4 regions of the Rhodococcus sp. WB9 genome follow, and region 2 is predicted to be linked to each of the others. Evidence: riboswitches for the same ligand, from Rfam matches in the RefSeq annotation. Region 2 holds a riboswitch; each other region holds the start of a gene.

Region 1 (3,201 bases), 3.0 Mb from region 2:
TCGCCTGCCCTCGCCGGCCGTGTCGACAAGGCCGAGATCGACCGCAACGAACGCAAGGGCAAGGGCGCCAGCGATCATGCGCCGGTCATCGTCGACCTCGGCGACTGAGAACGCAGCACACCGAGCGCCACGACCGCGCACCCGAACCCGATGAGCACACCGTGCCCGATGCGCAATGGGGCGTCGACGTAGAACTGCGGGATGAACAGTGCGAACCCCACCGCCATCGGGATCCCCGCCCAGCCCGCGAGCAGCCGGGATCGGGCGATCGCCACGGCGGCCGCCGACGCGCCGACCGCGACGAGTAGCAGTCCTGCGGCGAACAGCGTCGCCTGCGCCGCCCCCATCCGCACGCTCTCGGCGAGGGTCGTGACGGCCCCCTCGTCCAGGCCGCTGCCGCCCAGGGCGTGCAGCGCGAACGTTTCGGCACCGTAGTAGGGCAGCGTCAGCCCTGTCCCGATCCACGACGCCGCCACTGCGACCACCGCCGCTCGTTCGCCACCCGTCCCATTCAGCAGTCCGCTGAGCGCGACGAGCGCAAGCCCGAACGCGATGAACCCGCCGACGGCGGCGAGGTGAGCGACGAGCCACCACGGTGAGGCGAACTCGGCCCGTCCGTCCGGCGCCCCACCTGCCGCGTAGGGACGCACCACGGGGTAGACGACGAACAGGACACCGGCGAGGGCGAACAGCGCCGCGGCGCAGATCCGTGCGACCCCGGTAGGACTCTCGATCCGATCCGACACGGCCATGACGACTCCTTCGAACGTGAGCACCGCTCTCTATACAGAGCAGTATTCACAGCGGAGTCGCAGATGGCAAGAGCAGTGCTCTCGAAAGTAGGGCTACTCGGCAACCAGAACGTCGAGATGCTCCGGGTGCAGCGCCAGGTAGCGCTGGACATACGTGCAGATGGGGCGCACTTTCCAGCCACGCCGACGCGCCGAGCTCAACGCCTCGCGCACGAGGATTGCGGCCAGCCCTCGCCCACCGAACTCTTCCTTGACGACCGTGTGCATGAACGCGACCACCTCGCCCGGCTTCGCAGTGAATCCGGGAATGTCGTCCTCGTCCCGATAGCCGAGGATGCCGACCAACTCGTCCCCGAGCCACAGATCGAATCGTTCGTGGGCAGGGTTGTCGAGCACGCGAGCCTCAGCGGCCGTGATGTTCCCGGACGACCCGGAACTGTTCGAAGTGTGATCCATGCCACTCATGGAATCAGCAAGGCGGCATCCTCGCGAGCGGAATCGCCACCCCCGGAACCGTTTCGTTGCCGACGAGTGCCCGATTCGTGCCCCGACCGTCGTCAGCCCTGCACCGGGACGACGAGGTCGCGGTACTCGGGGTGCGCCGAGACGAAGCGCTGCACGTACGTGCACACGGGCCGGACCTTCCAGCCGTAACCGCGGGCGAGGTCGAGGGAGCGACCCACCATGAGGGCGGCGAGTCCGCGGTGGCCGAAGTCCTCCACGATCACCGTGTGCATGAACGAGACCACCGGCGCCTGCCGCCCCCGACCCTTCGGACCCGGCGGCCGGGCGGCCACCACACCCACGCCGGCACCGGCGCCGGGCGGCGCGTCTGCAAGGGCGAAATACCCGAGGATGCCGACCAGGTCACCACTCAGGCGTAGCTCGAATCGGTTCTGATCGGCGTTGTCGATCACGTCCACAACCTGCGCGTCTGTCAGCATGGTTATCTCCTGGGGTGTGTGTCGTAACCGAAATGTGATGTTCATCACCCTTTATACCGATGCCGGGAACCGCTGTCCAAGTTTCCCCCGAATGATTGCTCACAGAGATCTCGGTTACAGTTTGTGGGACAACTACACATCCACGGGGGCTCGCACCAGCGGGCTGAGAGGACGGCTAGGGCCGTCGACCGTCGAACCTGTCCGGGTAATGCCGGCGTAGGGAGCATCATCGATGAGCACAAACGTATCTACAGCCACGTCCGTCACCACGGGGCCGATCGAGGGCAGCACCAAGCAGTACCTGCTGTCGGGCGACGACGTCCGGGTGCCGGTCCGGCGCGTACACCTCACCAACGGTGAGCACCTCGACGTGTACGACACGTCGGGTCCGTACACCGACGCGGACGCCGCGATCGACCTGGAAGCGGGACTGCCGCATCTGCGTGCACCGTGGATCGCCGATCGGGAGGGCACCCAACTCGACGCCGCCCGCGTCGGCGTCGTCACCCCCGAGATGCAGTATTGCGCTGCACGCGAGGGTGTTTCACCCGAGGCGGTGCGCGCCGAGGTCGCGGCGGGACGCGCCGTGATCCCGGCCAACCGCTGCCATCCCGAACTCGAGCCGATGATCATCGGCAAGGCGTTCGCGGTCAAGATCAACGCGAACATCGGCAACAGCGCGGTCACGTCGTCGATCGCGGAAGAGGTCGAGAAGATGGTGTGGGCGACGCGATGGGGCGCCGACACCATCATGGACCTGTCCACCGGCAAGAACATCCACGAGACCCGGGAATGGATCCTGCGCAATTCGCCCGTGCCCGTGGGAACCGTGCCGATCTACCAGGCGCTCGAGAAGGTCAACGGAGACCCGACGGCACTTACGTGGGAGATCTACCGCGACACCGTGATCGAGCAGTGCGAGCAGGGCGTCGACTACATGACAGTCCACGCCGGGGTGTTGCTCCGCTACATCCCGCTGACCGCGAAACGCGTCACCGGCATCGTCTCCCGCGGCGGTTCGATCATGGCGGCCTGGTGCCTGGCCCACCATCGGGAGTCGTTCCTGTACACCCACTTCGACGAACTGTGCGAGATCCTTCACCGCTACGACGTCACGTTCTCGCTCGGTGACGGCCTGCGCCCAGGCTCCATTGCGGACGCCAACGACGAGGCCCAGTTCGCGGAACTGCGCACCCTCGGCGAGCTCACGCGGATCGCGAAATCCCATGGGGTGCAAGTGATGATCGAAGGTCCCGGGCACGTCCCGATGCACAAGATCGTGGAGAACGTGCGCCTCGAGGAAGAGTTGTGCGAGGAGGCACCGTTCTACACGCTCGGGCCGCTCGCCACCGACATCGCGCCGGCGTACGACCACATCACGTCCGCGATCGGCGCGGCGATGATCGCGCAGGCCGGCACCGCGATGCTCTGCTACGTGACACCCAAGGAACACCTGGGACTGCCGAATCGGGACGACGTCAAGACCGGGGTCATCACGTACAAGA
Region 2 (3,201 bases):
AAAGCGGTGGCCGCGCACCCCGGTTACGCGTCGACCAATCTGCAGGCCCACACCGAGTCGGTGCAGGACAAGCTGATGGCCGTCGGCAACCGGATCTTCGCGCAGTCGGCGGAGATGGGGGCGCTGCCGATGCTGTACGCGGCAACGGCACCCGACGTGATCGGTGGCAGCTACATCGGGCCGGACGGCCTGTTCGAGCAGCGTGGCCATCCGAAGGTGGTGGGCTCCAACAAGAAGTCGCGGGACGAGCACACCGCGCGGGCGCTGTGGGCGCTGTCGGAGGACCTGACGGGCGTCGAGTTCACGTTCGGGTGACGCGACGCCCGTCAGGGTTGCTCAGTCTTCGGTGACCTCGAGGGTGACGTCGATGTTGCCGCGGGTGGCGTTGGAGTAGGGGCACACCTGGTGTGCCTTCTCGGTCAGCTCGAGCGCCTCGGCGCGCGGCAGGTGGGGCAGGGAAACCTCGAGGGTGACGGCGAGACCGAATCCGCCGCTGTCCGTCGGGCCGATGCCGACGCGGGCGCCGACGGCCGAGTCGGCGACGTTCGCCTTCGCCTGACGGCCGACCAGCTGGAGCGCGGAGTGGAAGCATGCCGCGTATCCGGCGGCGAACAGCTGCTCGGGGTTGGTGCCGTCGCCGGACCCGCCCATCTCGGTGGGGATCGCGAGGTTCAGGTCGAGCTTGCCGTCGGACGTGCGGGCGTGGCCGTTGCGGCCTTCTCCGGTCGCGAGGGCGTCGGCGGTGTAGACGATCTTCATGGTTACTTCTCTCCTGTAGGGGTGGTGAAGCTGTGGAGTGATTCGGTGAGACGCGACAGTGTGTCCCGGAGGGCGACGAGTTCGTCGATCTCCATTCCCGTCGAGTCGGCGAGTTCGGCGGGGATGCCCTCCGCGGCGGCGCGGAGGGCCGCACCCTTCTCGGTGAGGTGGATCCCGACCCGGCGCTCGTCGGCCGTGGAGCGCCGGCGTTCGACCAGGCCCAGGGTTTCGAGCCGCTTGAGCAGTGGCGACAGCGTGCCGGTGTCGAGGTCGAGGGCGTCGCAGATCTCACGTACTCCGCGGCCGTCCCGTTCCCAGAGCACCAACAGCACGAGGTACTGCGGGTAGGTCACTCCCAACGAGTCGAGCATCGACCGGTATCTCGCCGTCATGGCCCGGGAAGCCGAGTACAGGGCGAAGCACACCTGGCGGTCGAGGGTGAGGTTGTCGGTCACCCCTGAATAGTTGCACACAACTAGGTTGTGCACAACCAAGAACTGGAATCGGTGATTGCGCTTACACTGTTGGCCAGTGACACGGGGTGCTGCCCGGCGACGAGCCGGACGGCTGAGAACAGACCCGTCGAACCTGAACTGGGTAATGCCGGCGAAGGGATGTCGCGGAGACGGCCGTATGCGCTCATCCGATGTCTCGTCGCCGACCGAACGGAAGGTGGCAGCATGCAGCTCGACAAGCAGATCGTCCTGGTGACCGGCGGTGGGCGGGGCCTCGGCGCCGCCATCGTGCGGTCGTTCGCGGCGCAGAACGCACGGGTGATCGTGAACTACCGGAACAGCCGGGAGGCGGCCGAAGAACTCGCGACCTCCCTGGGTGCGGACCGTGCGGTCGCGCTCCGGGCCGACGTCACGGACGCCGGCCAGGTGGCTGCGCTGTTCTCCGCGGCGGAGGAACACTTCGGCTCACCGGTGACCACGGTGGTCAACAACGCGCTCGCCGACTTCTCCTTCAACGGCGACGCACGCGACAAGGCCGACGTCATCACGTGGGATGCCTTCGACTCGCAGCTGCGTGGCAGCGTGAAGGCGACCCTGCACACGACGCAGGCCGCGCTGCCGGGCATGCGTTCGCTCGGGTTCGGCCGGATCGTGAGCATCGGAACCAACCTGTTCCAGAACCCCGTCGTCCCGTACCACGACTACACGGCCGCCAAGGCCGCGGCGCTGTCGCTGACCCGCACGCTCGCGGCCGACCTCGGTCCCGACGGCATCACCGTCAACATGGTGTCGGGCGGGCTGCTCCGCACCACCGACGCGAGCGCCGCCACTCCCGACGAGGTGTTCGACCTCATCGCGGCGAGCACCCCGCTGCAGCGGGTCACCACGCCGGACGAGTTCGCCGACGCGGTGCTGTTCTTCGCGTCCCCTTGGTCGCGTGCGGTGACCGGCCAGAACCTCGTCGTCGACGGCGGACTGGTCAAGGACTGACATGAGCGAGGCCCGGCAACTGCACTTCAACGCGTTCCTCTACAGCTGCGGGCACCACGGCGCCGCGTGGCGGCACCCCTCGTCCCACGTGGAGCGACTCTGCGACATCGCCTACTACGAGGAGTTGGCGCAGACCGCGGAGCGCGGCTGCCTCGACGCGGTGTTCTTCGCGGACGGGCATTCGGTGCGCGACCCCGCATCCGGAGGCATGTGGTTCCTCGAACCGCTCACCGCGCTGTCCGCGATGGCGCGCGCGACGGAGCGGGTCGGACTCGTGACGACGGTGTCCACCACGTTCTACACACCGTTCCACGCCGCCCGGATGCTGGCGTCGCTCGACCACATCAGCGGCGGCCGTGTCGGCTGGAACGTGGTGACATCCATGTTCGACGCCGAAGCGCGCAACCACGGACTCGAGGAGATGCCGCCGCACGACGAGCGCTATTCGCGCGCCGCGGAATTCGTCGACGTGGCACTCGCCCTGTGGGATTCGTGGGAGCCCGACGCGCTCGTGCTCGACCGGGACGGCATCTTCGCGGACCCGGCCAAGGTGAAGCCGGTCGAGCATCGAGGAAAGTATTTTCTCGTGGACGGTCCGCTGAACGTGCCGCACTCGCCGCAGGGTCGTCCCGTGCTGTTCCAGGCCGGCGCGTCCGATCAGGGCCGCGACCTGGCCGCCCGGTGCGCCGAGGGCATCTACGCCGTCGCCTACGACCTCACGGCCGCGCAGAGCTACTACGGCGACGTGAAGCTGCGCATCCGTGCGGCGGGCCGCGACGCCGACGCGGTGGTCGTGATGCCCGGTCTCGTGACCTATGTCGGTTCGACCGGTGCGGAGGCCCGGCGGAAGAAGGCGGAACTCGACGCGCTCCTGCCCGTCGAACAGTCGCTGGCGCAGTTGTCGATGTTCGTCCAGCAGGACTGCAGTGCCTGGGAATTGGACGCACCGGTTCCCGCGCTGCCGCCGCTGTCGGAGTTCACCGGGCCGCAGGGCCGG
Region 3 (3,201 bases), 3.0 Mb from region 2:
AGGGCCCCGAGGGCCGTGAGTTTGGCGGGAGTCGACTCCAGGAACGCGCGCAGTTCCTTGCGGCGTGCCACCGCGGGGTCGACGTCGTCGTCCGCGGCGGCGGACAATGCGCGGCTGCCGTGGGGTTCGATCGACGGCGCCTCACGCAGAACCACCTCGCACCCCTCCCGTGTCATGGCCGCACCTTGTGGGGAGCATATAAGCAGCGGTCGGTTCACGACTGCCGACGGGCAGTTCCGGAAGAAACCGTTAGTGTGAGGGAACTGCAGGGAGACCCATCAGGTCGGACAGGGGTAGTCGATGCGTGGTGACGGTGACGGTTGGGCAACCGGGCCGGACGGCAGTCGTCATTGGGGCAAGCACGGTGCCGCCGGGTTGTTGCTGCGTGCGCCGCTCCCCGACGAGACGCCGGCCGTGCTGCTACAGCACCGTGCGGTCTGGAGTCACCAGGGCGGTACGTGGGCGTTGCCCGGCGGTGCCCGGGACAGCCACGAGTCCACCACCCACGCCGCGGTGCGCGAGGCCCACGAGGAAGCAGGCATCGAGAGCGCGGCCATCCGCGTCCGCACCGAGGTCGTCACGATGAAGGCCGCGAGCGGCTGGAGTTACACGACGGTGATCGCCGACGCCGAGCGCCCACTGCCCACCGTCGCGAACGGCGAGAGCACCGAACTGCGCTGGGTGCGGGAAACTGACGTCGCCGGGTTGCCGCTGCACCCGGGATTCGAAGCCGGGTGGCCGCAACTGCGTACCACCGAGGTGCGATTGCTGCTCGATCGGCACGACGTGCTGGGTGAACGCGGCGCGCTGGCACAGTTGTCGAAGGCCCTGCCCCGCACGGTGCACCTGCCCGACCGCACTTACGGGTGGCTGCCGCGCGTCGAGGTGCTCGAGGCCCTGGACGCCGTCGGCCGCCTCGCCGAACCGGCCGGCCACGGCACCACGCTGGGAACGGTGACGGCGGTCGTCACCACCGACCCCGACCTGATCGAACAGTTGCCGACCACCATCGTGGTCCTACCGCCCGCCACCGTGCTGGACTGGCTGGATCAGCCGTAACTACGCGTTCTGCTGCAGCAGGGCGGACAGCGAGCGTGCGGCGGCCTGCGGGTCGCGGGCCTCGGTGACGGCCCGGACGACGACGATGCGGGAGGCCCCCGCGGCGAGGATCTCCGGAACCCGGGACTCGTCGATGCCGCCGATCGCGAACCACGGGCGGTTCGGCTCCGAATCGGCGGTCGATCGCACCAGATCGATGCCCGACGCGGTCCGCCCCGGCTTGGTGGGGGTGGCCCACACCGGACCGGTGCAGAAGTAGTCGACGCCGTCCTCGATCGCCGCCAGGCTGGCCTGGGCGCGGCTGTGGGTGGAGCGGCCGATCAGGACGTCGGAACCCACCACGGTCCGTGCGTACGGGACGGGCAGGTCGCCCTGGCCGAGGTGCAGCACGTCGGCTCCGGCCGCCAGCGCCATGTCGGCGCGGTCGTTGACCGCGAGCAGCGCTCCGTGCCGCCTGGCAGCGGCCGCGAGCACCGACAGCGCCGCCAGTTCGTCCCGGGCGTCCATCGTGCCGAACTTCTTCTCTCCGGCCGAGCCCTTGTCGCGGAGCTGGATGATGTCGACGCCGCCGGACAGTGCGGCCTCGGCGAACTGCGCCAGGTCGCCCTTCTCGCGCCGAGCATCGGTGCACAGGTACAAACGTGCTGTTCCGAGGCGGCGCCGACGGTCCGTGAGGTTGCTGTGATGCGAGGTGGTCACGGCATGACGGTAGCCTCTACGGTGAAAGTGCAACACGGGAGTCCCGGGGAACGTGGGGCTGAGAGGGGCTCACGCCGAGCCCGACCGTCATACCTGACCCGGATCATGCCGGCGCAGGAAGTGAGGTGGAGTTCAATGGCGAGATCGGTATCCGTCGTCGGAGGCGGAGTGATCGGCCTGTCCATTGCGTGGCGAGCAGCCCGCAACGGCTGGTCGGTACGGCTGTACGACCCGTCGATAGGTTCGGGAGCGTCCTGGGTGGCGGGCGGCATGCTCGCCCCGTTGTCCGAGGGCTGGCCAGGCGAGGAGAGCGTCCTCGAACTGGGGAGTGCATCGCTCGACCGGTGGCCCGAATTCGGGAAGGAACTCGAGGCCGGAGCCGGCGTCGAGTTGTTCACGTCGGAAAGTTCGCTCACCGTCGCGCTGGACGGCGCCGACGCGGAGGACCTGCGGACCATCGCCGAATGGGTGGGCGCCCAGGGGCGGGAACTGCAGATCCTGGGCCGCGCCGAAGTCCGGGCCCTCGAGCCGATGCTGGGTCGCGGAGTCCGATTGGGACTCTTGGCCGTCGACGAACTGGCCGTGGACAACAGGCTGCTGTTGCAGGCGCTGCAGCGGTGCGCCGCCGACGCCGGAGTGGAGCTGATCGGGGAGGCCGTGCACAGCCTCGACCGGCTCGACACCGACCAGATCGTCGTCACCGCGGGCATCGCGTCACCGGCCCTGTGGCCCGGGCTTCCGGTACGCCCGGTGAAGGGCGAGATCCTGCGGTTGCGCTCGCGTCCCGGGGTGACTCCCGCGCCGGGCCGGACCATCCGCGGCAGCGTGCACGGCAGGCCCGCCTACCTGGTGCCGCGTGCCGACGGCATCGTCGTCGGTGCCACCCAGTACGAGTCGGGCAACGACACGCAGGTCACGGTGGCCGGTGTGCGCGACCTGATCGCGGACGCCGAGGCCCTGATGCCCGCCATCGGCGAGTACGAACTGCACGAGACCTCGGCGGGTCTGCGTCCGATGACCCCGGACAACCTGCCGCTGATCGGCCGGGTGTCCGATCGGGTCGTGGTGGCGACGGGACACGGCCGTAACGGCATCCTGCTCACCCCGGTGACCGCCGACGCGACGATGGCATTGTTGGAGGGCTCGGCATTGGTCGAGGCGAAAGCCGCCGACCCCGAACGTTTCGAGAAAGTAGCGAGGTAGAGATGAGTGAGCAGCAAGTAGTGGTGCCGATCGGCATCAGCGTCAACGGCGAGGACCACGAGTTCACGGAACCGTTGACCGTCACCGGGCTGCTGGAGGTGCTGAACCTGCCCACCAAGGGCATCGCGGTGGCAGTGAACGGCGCCGTGTTCCCGCGAGCCCGGTGGGACGAGCTCGTGGTCCGGGGCTGGGAGATCGAGATCCTCACGGCGGTGCAGGGTGGCTGACGCGACGCCCGGC
Region 4 (3,201 bases), 3.6 Mb from region 2:
CGGCAGCAGAGGCGATTTCATGAACTTGAAGATCGACGACTCGTCCTTGTTGGAACCGATGATGAGGGGAATGCGGTGCGAGTAGCCCTTCTGGAACGCGGCCACCGGGTAGCGGGGCAGGAAGTCGCGGTCCACCACGGGTGCCATGGCGAGCGTGCCCGGGATCCTCGTCGGCACCTCGTTGACGAGTGTGTCGCTGGCCTCGATCACCGTGCGGTACGGAAGGTGCAGCAGTGTGTCGATCTGCCCGGGTTCCACCTCGAGGATGTCGAGGAACTGTTTCGCGACGGTGGCCGCCCGCTCGCTCCCGTAGACCGACGTGGCGGGCGGACTCTGGGCGATCGCGCGGTGGAACAGCCCCTCGGCGCTCGGACACGTCATCAGCGTGGTGATCGACCCGGCTCCGGACGACTCGCCGAACACCGTCACCTCGTCCGGGTCACCGCCGAACGATGCGATGTTGTCGCGCACCCATGCGAGGGCCGCGACCTGGTCACGCAGCCCGCAGTTGGTCTCGAACACCCGCTCGGCCGTCGAGAACGACGACAGGTCGAGGAAGCCGAGCGCTCCCACCCGGTAGTTGAACGAGACCAGCACGACGTCGCCGAGGGTGGACAGGATGCGCCCGTTGTAGATGCCCTGGGCTGCGGTTCCCAGGCAGTAGGCACCGCCGTGGATCCACACCATCACCGGCCGCGGAGTGCCGTCGGGTCTCGGGGCCCAGACGTTGACGGACAGGCAGTCCTCGTCCATCTCGAGTCCCGCATCGATGGGGACGGCGGTGCCATGCCCCTGCGGCGCCATCGGGCCGAAGTCGACGCAGTCGCGCACACCTTCCCACGGTGCGGGCGGGACCGGCGCGCGAAACCGCAGGTCGCCGACGGGCGCCGCGGCGAACGGAATGCCCTTCCACGCGTAGACGTCGCCCTCGGGATAGCCACGCACCTCGCCGTCCCGGGCACGGACGACGAGCGTGTCGCCGGACTTGTCGACCTCCACGGACGAATCTCCTCACGCAGCACGTACCGGGAATCTCTCGCCAAACTACCAACGAATAGCAGGCAGGACCGATCGAACGCGAGATAGATCAACCGTGCGCTAACATTCCTGCGTGGCCGCATGGACCGATTCCGACGGCAGGAGCCTCCTCGACTATCCGCGCCCCTCCGTGGCGGTCGACGTCGCCGTCCTCACCGTCGACGGAACGGAACTGAAAGTGCTTGTGGCTCTTCGCCGTTCAGGCCAATTTACCCTTCCCGGCACCTTCCTCCACGAGGGTGAACGACTGCGGGACGCCGCCGAGCGGTGCCTGCGCATCACGGCCGGGCTGACGGGCACCGAATTCCATCAGCTGGCGATGCTCGACGACCCCGGCCGCGACGATCGCGGGTGGGTGCTGTCGATGACGCACGGCGCCGCGCTGCCCCGCACAGCGCTCCCCCGCGACACGATGTTGATCACCGTCGACGACGACCGGGTGACGCAGGAGATGGCGTTCGACCACGCGGACGTCGTCGCCCTCGCCGTCGCCGACCTGCGCGAGCGGTACGCGCGGGCCGTCGACCCGTCCGGCCTGGCCGGCGACACGTTCACGGTGCTCGAACTCCGCCGGGTGTACGAGGTGGTGTTCGGACGTCCCCTGCCGAAGGACTCGTTCCGGCGGCACATGAGGCCGGCCCTGGAGAACACCGGCGACATGGCCGTCGTCGGGACCGGCCGGCCCGCCGAGATCTACCGGCGCGGCCCCGCGTCTCTCCCGCCGACCGCGGCCGCGTTTCTCGCCGGCTGAGCCCGTCGACCGACCCGGGCCTTTCCACCCGCGGCACGGCCGGTGCTAGGGTCGGCTTGTTCTGACACGGGGTGCTCCGCACAGGCGGGGCTGAGAACACACCCGGGAACCTGCTCAGGTAATGCTGACGAAGGGATGTCAACGTTGTGAATAGCTCTGTCCACGATGCTGCCGGCGCCGGCCAGCACGCCCGATTCACGGACCACTTGTGGGACCGGACCAAGGTGCTGCGCGAGGCGATCGACGAACTCGAGTTCCTGCGCCGCCTCGGCGACGGAACGCTGCCGCTGGACGTGTTCCGCACTTACATCGAGCAGGATTTCCTGTACCTGACCGGGTACGCGAAGGCTCTCTCACTGGTCGCCGCGCATGCGCCGGGCCCGGTCGAGGCCGGGTTCTGGGCGGGCTCGGCCGCCGAGGCCGCCACGGTCGAGGCGACGCTGCACCAGAATCTGCTGACCAGCGGACGACTCCCCGAGTCGGACGTGGAGCCGCAGCATTCGCCGGCCTGCCTCGGGTACATCTCGTACCTGACGGCCGTCGCCGCCACCGAGTCGTACGCGGTGGCTGCGGCCGCGGTGCTGCCGTGCTTCTGGATCTACGCCGATGTCGGGCACCGGCTCGCGGCGAGCGCCCGTGAGGTGCTCTCCGCCGACCCGTCGCACCCCTACGCACAGTGGGTGACCACCTACGACGCCGAGGAGTTCCACGCCGCCGTCGCGACGGCCCGCGAACTCGTGGACGCCGCGGCCGAGGCCGCGACCGATGCCCAGCGTGAGGCGATGGCGGAGGCGTTCGTGATCGCCAGCCGCTACGAACACATGTTCTGGGACACCGCTCTCAACAAGCAGGAATGGCCGGCGTCGTGACACTCTTCTCTCGTACCAAGCGCGCTGCCACCGCAGCCGTCGTCCTGGTCTCCGCCCTGTCGCTGCTCACCGGTTGCGCCGGTGACTCGCAGTCCGGCGACACCATCCGGTTCGCACTCGACTGGACACCGAACACCAACCACACCGGGCTGTTCGTCGCCCAGCAGGAAGGCTGGTTCGCGGACGCCGGACTCGACGTGCAGGTGCTGCCCTACAACGACACCTCGCCCGACACCCTGGTCGACGCCGGCAACGCGGAGTTCGGGGTGAGCTTCCAGAGTTCTGCGACGTTCTCGAAGGCCGCGGGCGCACAGACCACGTCGGTGATGGCTCCGCTGCAGCACTGGGCGACGGGCATCGCGGTGAAGGCGGATCGCGCCGACATCACCCGCCCCCGGGATCTGGACGGCAAGATCTACGCCGGGTTCGCGGACCCGGACGGCGAGGAGACGCTGAAGCAGATCATCCGGAACGACGGCGGCAAGGGCGAATTCACCACCGTCACGCTCGGCACCTCGGCGTACGAGGCCGTGTACTCCGGCA

The links. Region 2 has a riboswitch for thiamine pyrophosphate ahead of FND50_RS07260 (3-oxoacyl-ACP reductase). Riboswitches for the same ligand answer to the same signal wherever they lie in the genome.
Region 1: another riboswitch for thiamine pyrophosphate. It lies ahead of thiC (phosphomethylpyrimidine synthase ThiC); the one in region 2 lies ahead of FND50_RS07260 (3-oxoacyl-ACP reductase).
Region 3: another riboswitch for thiamine pyrophosphate. It lies ahead of thiO (glycine oxidase ThiO); the one in region 2 lies ahead of FND50_RS07260 (3-oxoacyl-ACP reductase).
Region 4: another riboswitch for thiamine pyrophosphate. It lies ahead of FND50_RS26315 (TenA family protein); the one in region 2 lies ahead of FND50_RS07260 (3-oxoacyl-ACP reductase).

Annotation. Positions count from the first base shown of each region.
Region 1 covers NZ_CP041769.1:6,217,428-6,220,628, forward strand. The annotation lists gene FND50_RS29075 (exodeoxyribonuclease III) at 1-108, shown strand, start outside; gene FND50_RS29080 (hypothetical protein) at 75-752, opposite strand; gene FND50_RS29085 (GNAT family N-acetyltransferase) at 846-1,208, opposite strand; gene FND50_RS29090 (GNAT family N-acetyltransferase) at 1,310-1,696, opposite strand; TPP riboswitch at 1,829-1,936, shown strand; gene thiC (phosphomethylpyrimidine synthase ThiC) at 1,929-3,201, shown strand, end outside.
Region 2 covers NZ_CP041769.1:1,511,844-1,515,044, forward strand. The annotation lists gene FND50_RS07245 (oxidoreductase) at 1-315, shown strand, start outside; gene FND50_RS07250 (organic hydroperoxide resistance protein) at 337-759, opposite strand; gene FND50_RS07255 (MarR family winged helix-turn-helix transcriptional regulator) at 762-1,214, opposite strand; TPP riboswitch at 1,287-1,391, shown strand; gene FND50_RS07260 (3-oxoacyl-ACP reductase) at 1,440-2,204, shown strand; gene FND50_RS07265 (LLM class flavin-dependent oxidoreductase) at 2,206-3,201, shown strand, end outside.
Region 3 covers NZ_CP041769.1:6,226,994-6,230,194, reverse strand. The annotation lists gene FND50_RS29150 (hypothetical protein) at 1-176, opposite strand, end outside; gene FND50_RS29145 (NUDIX hydrolase) at 301-1,059, shown strand; gene thiE (thiamine phosphate synthase) at 1,060-1,758, opposite strand; TPP riboswitch at 1,783-1,897, shown strand; gene thiO (glycine oxidase ThiO) at 1,894-2,961, shown strand; gene thiS (sulfur carrier protein ThiS) at 2,964-3,188, shown strand; gene FND50_RS29125 (thiazole synthase) at 3,181-3,201, shown strand, end outside.
Region 4 covers NZ_CP041769.1:5,623,333-5,626,533, forward strand. The annotation lists gene FND50_RS26305 (carboxylesterase/lipase family protein) at 1-999, opposite strand, end outside; gene FND50_RS26310 (NrtR DNA-binding winged helix domain-containing protein) at 1,112-1,789, shown strand; TPP riboswitch at 1,847-1,942, shown strand; gene FND50_RS26315 (TenA family protein) at 1,936-2,658, shown strand; gene FND50_RS26320 (ABC transporter substrate-binding protein) at 2,643-3,201, shown strand, end outside.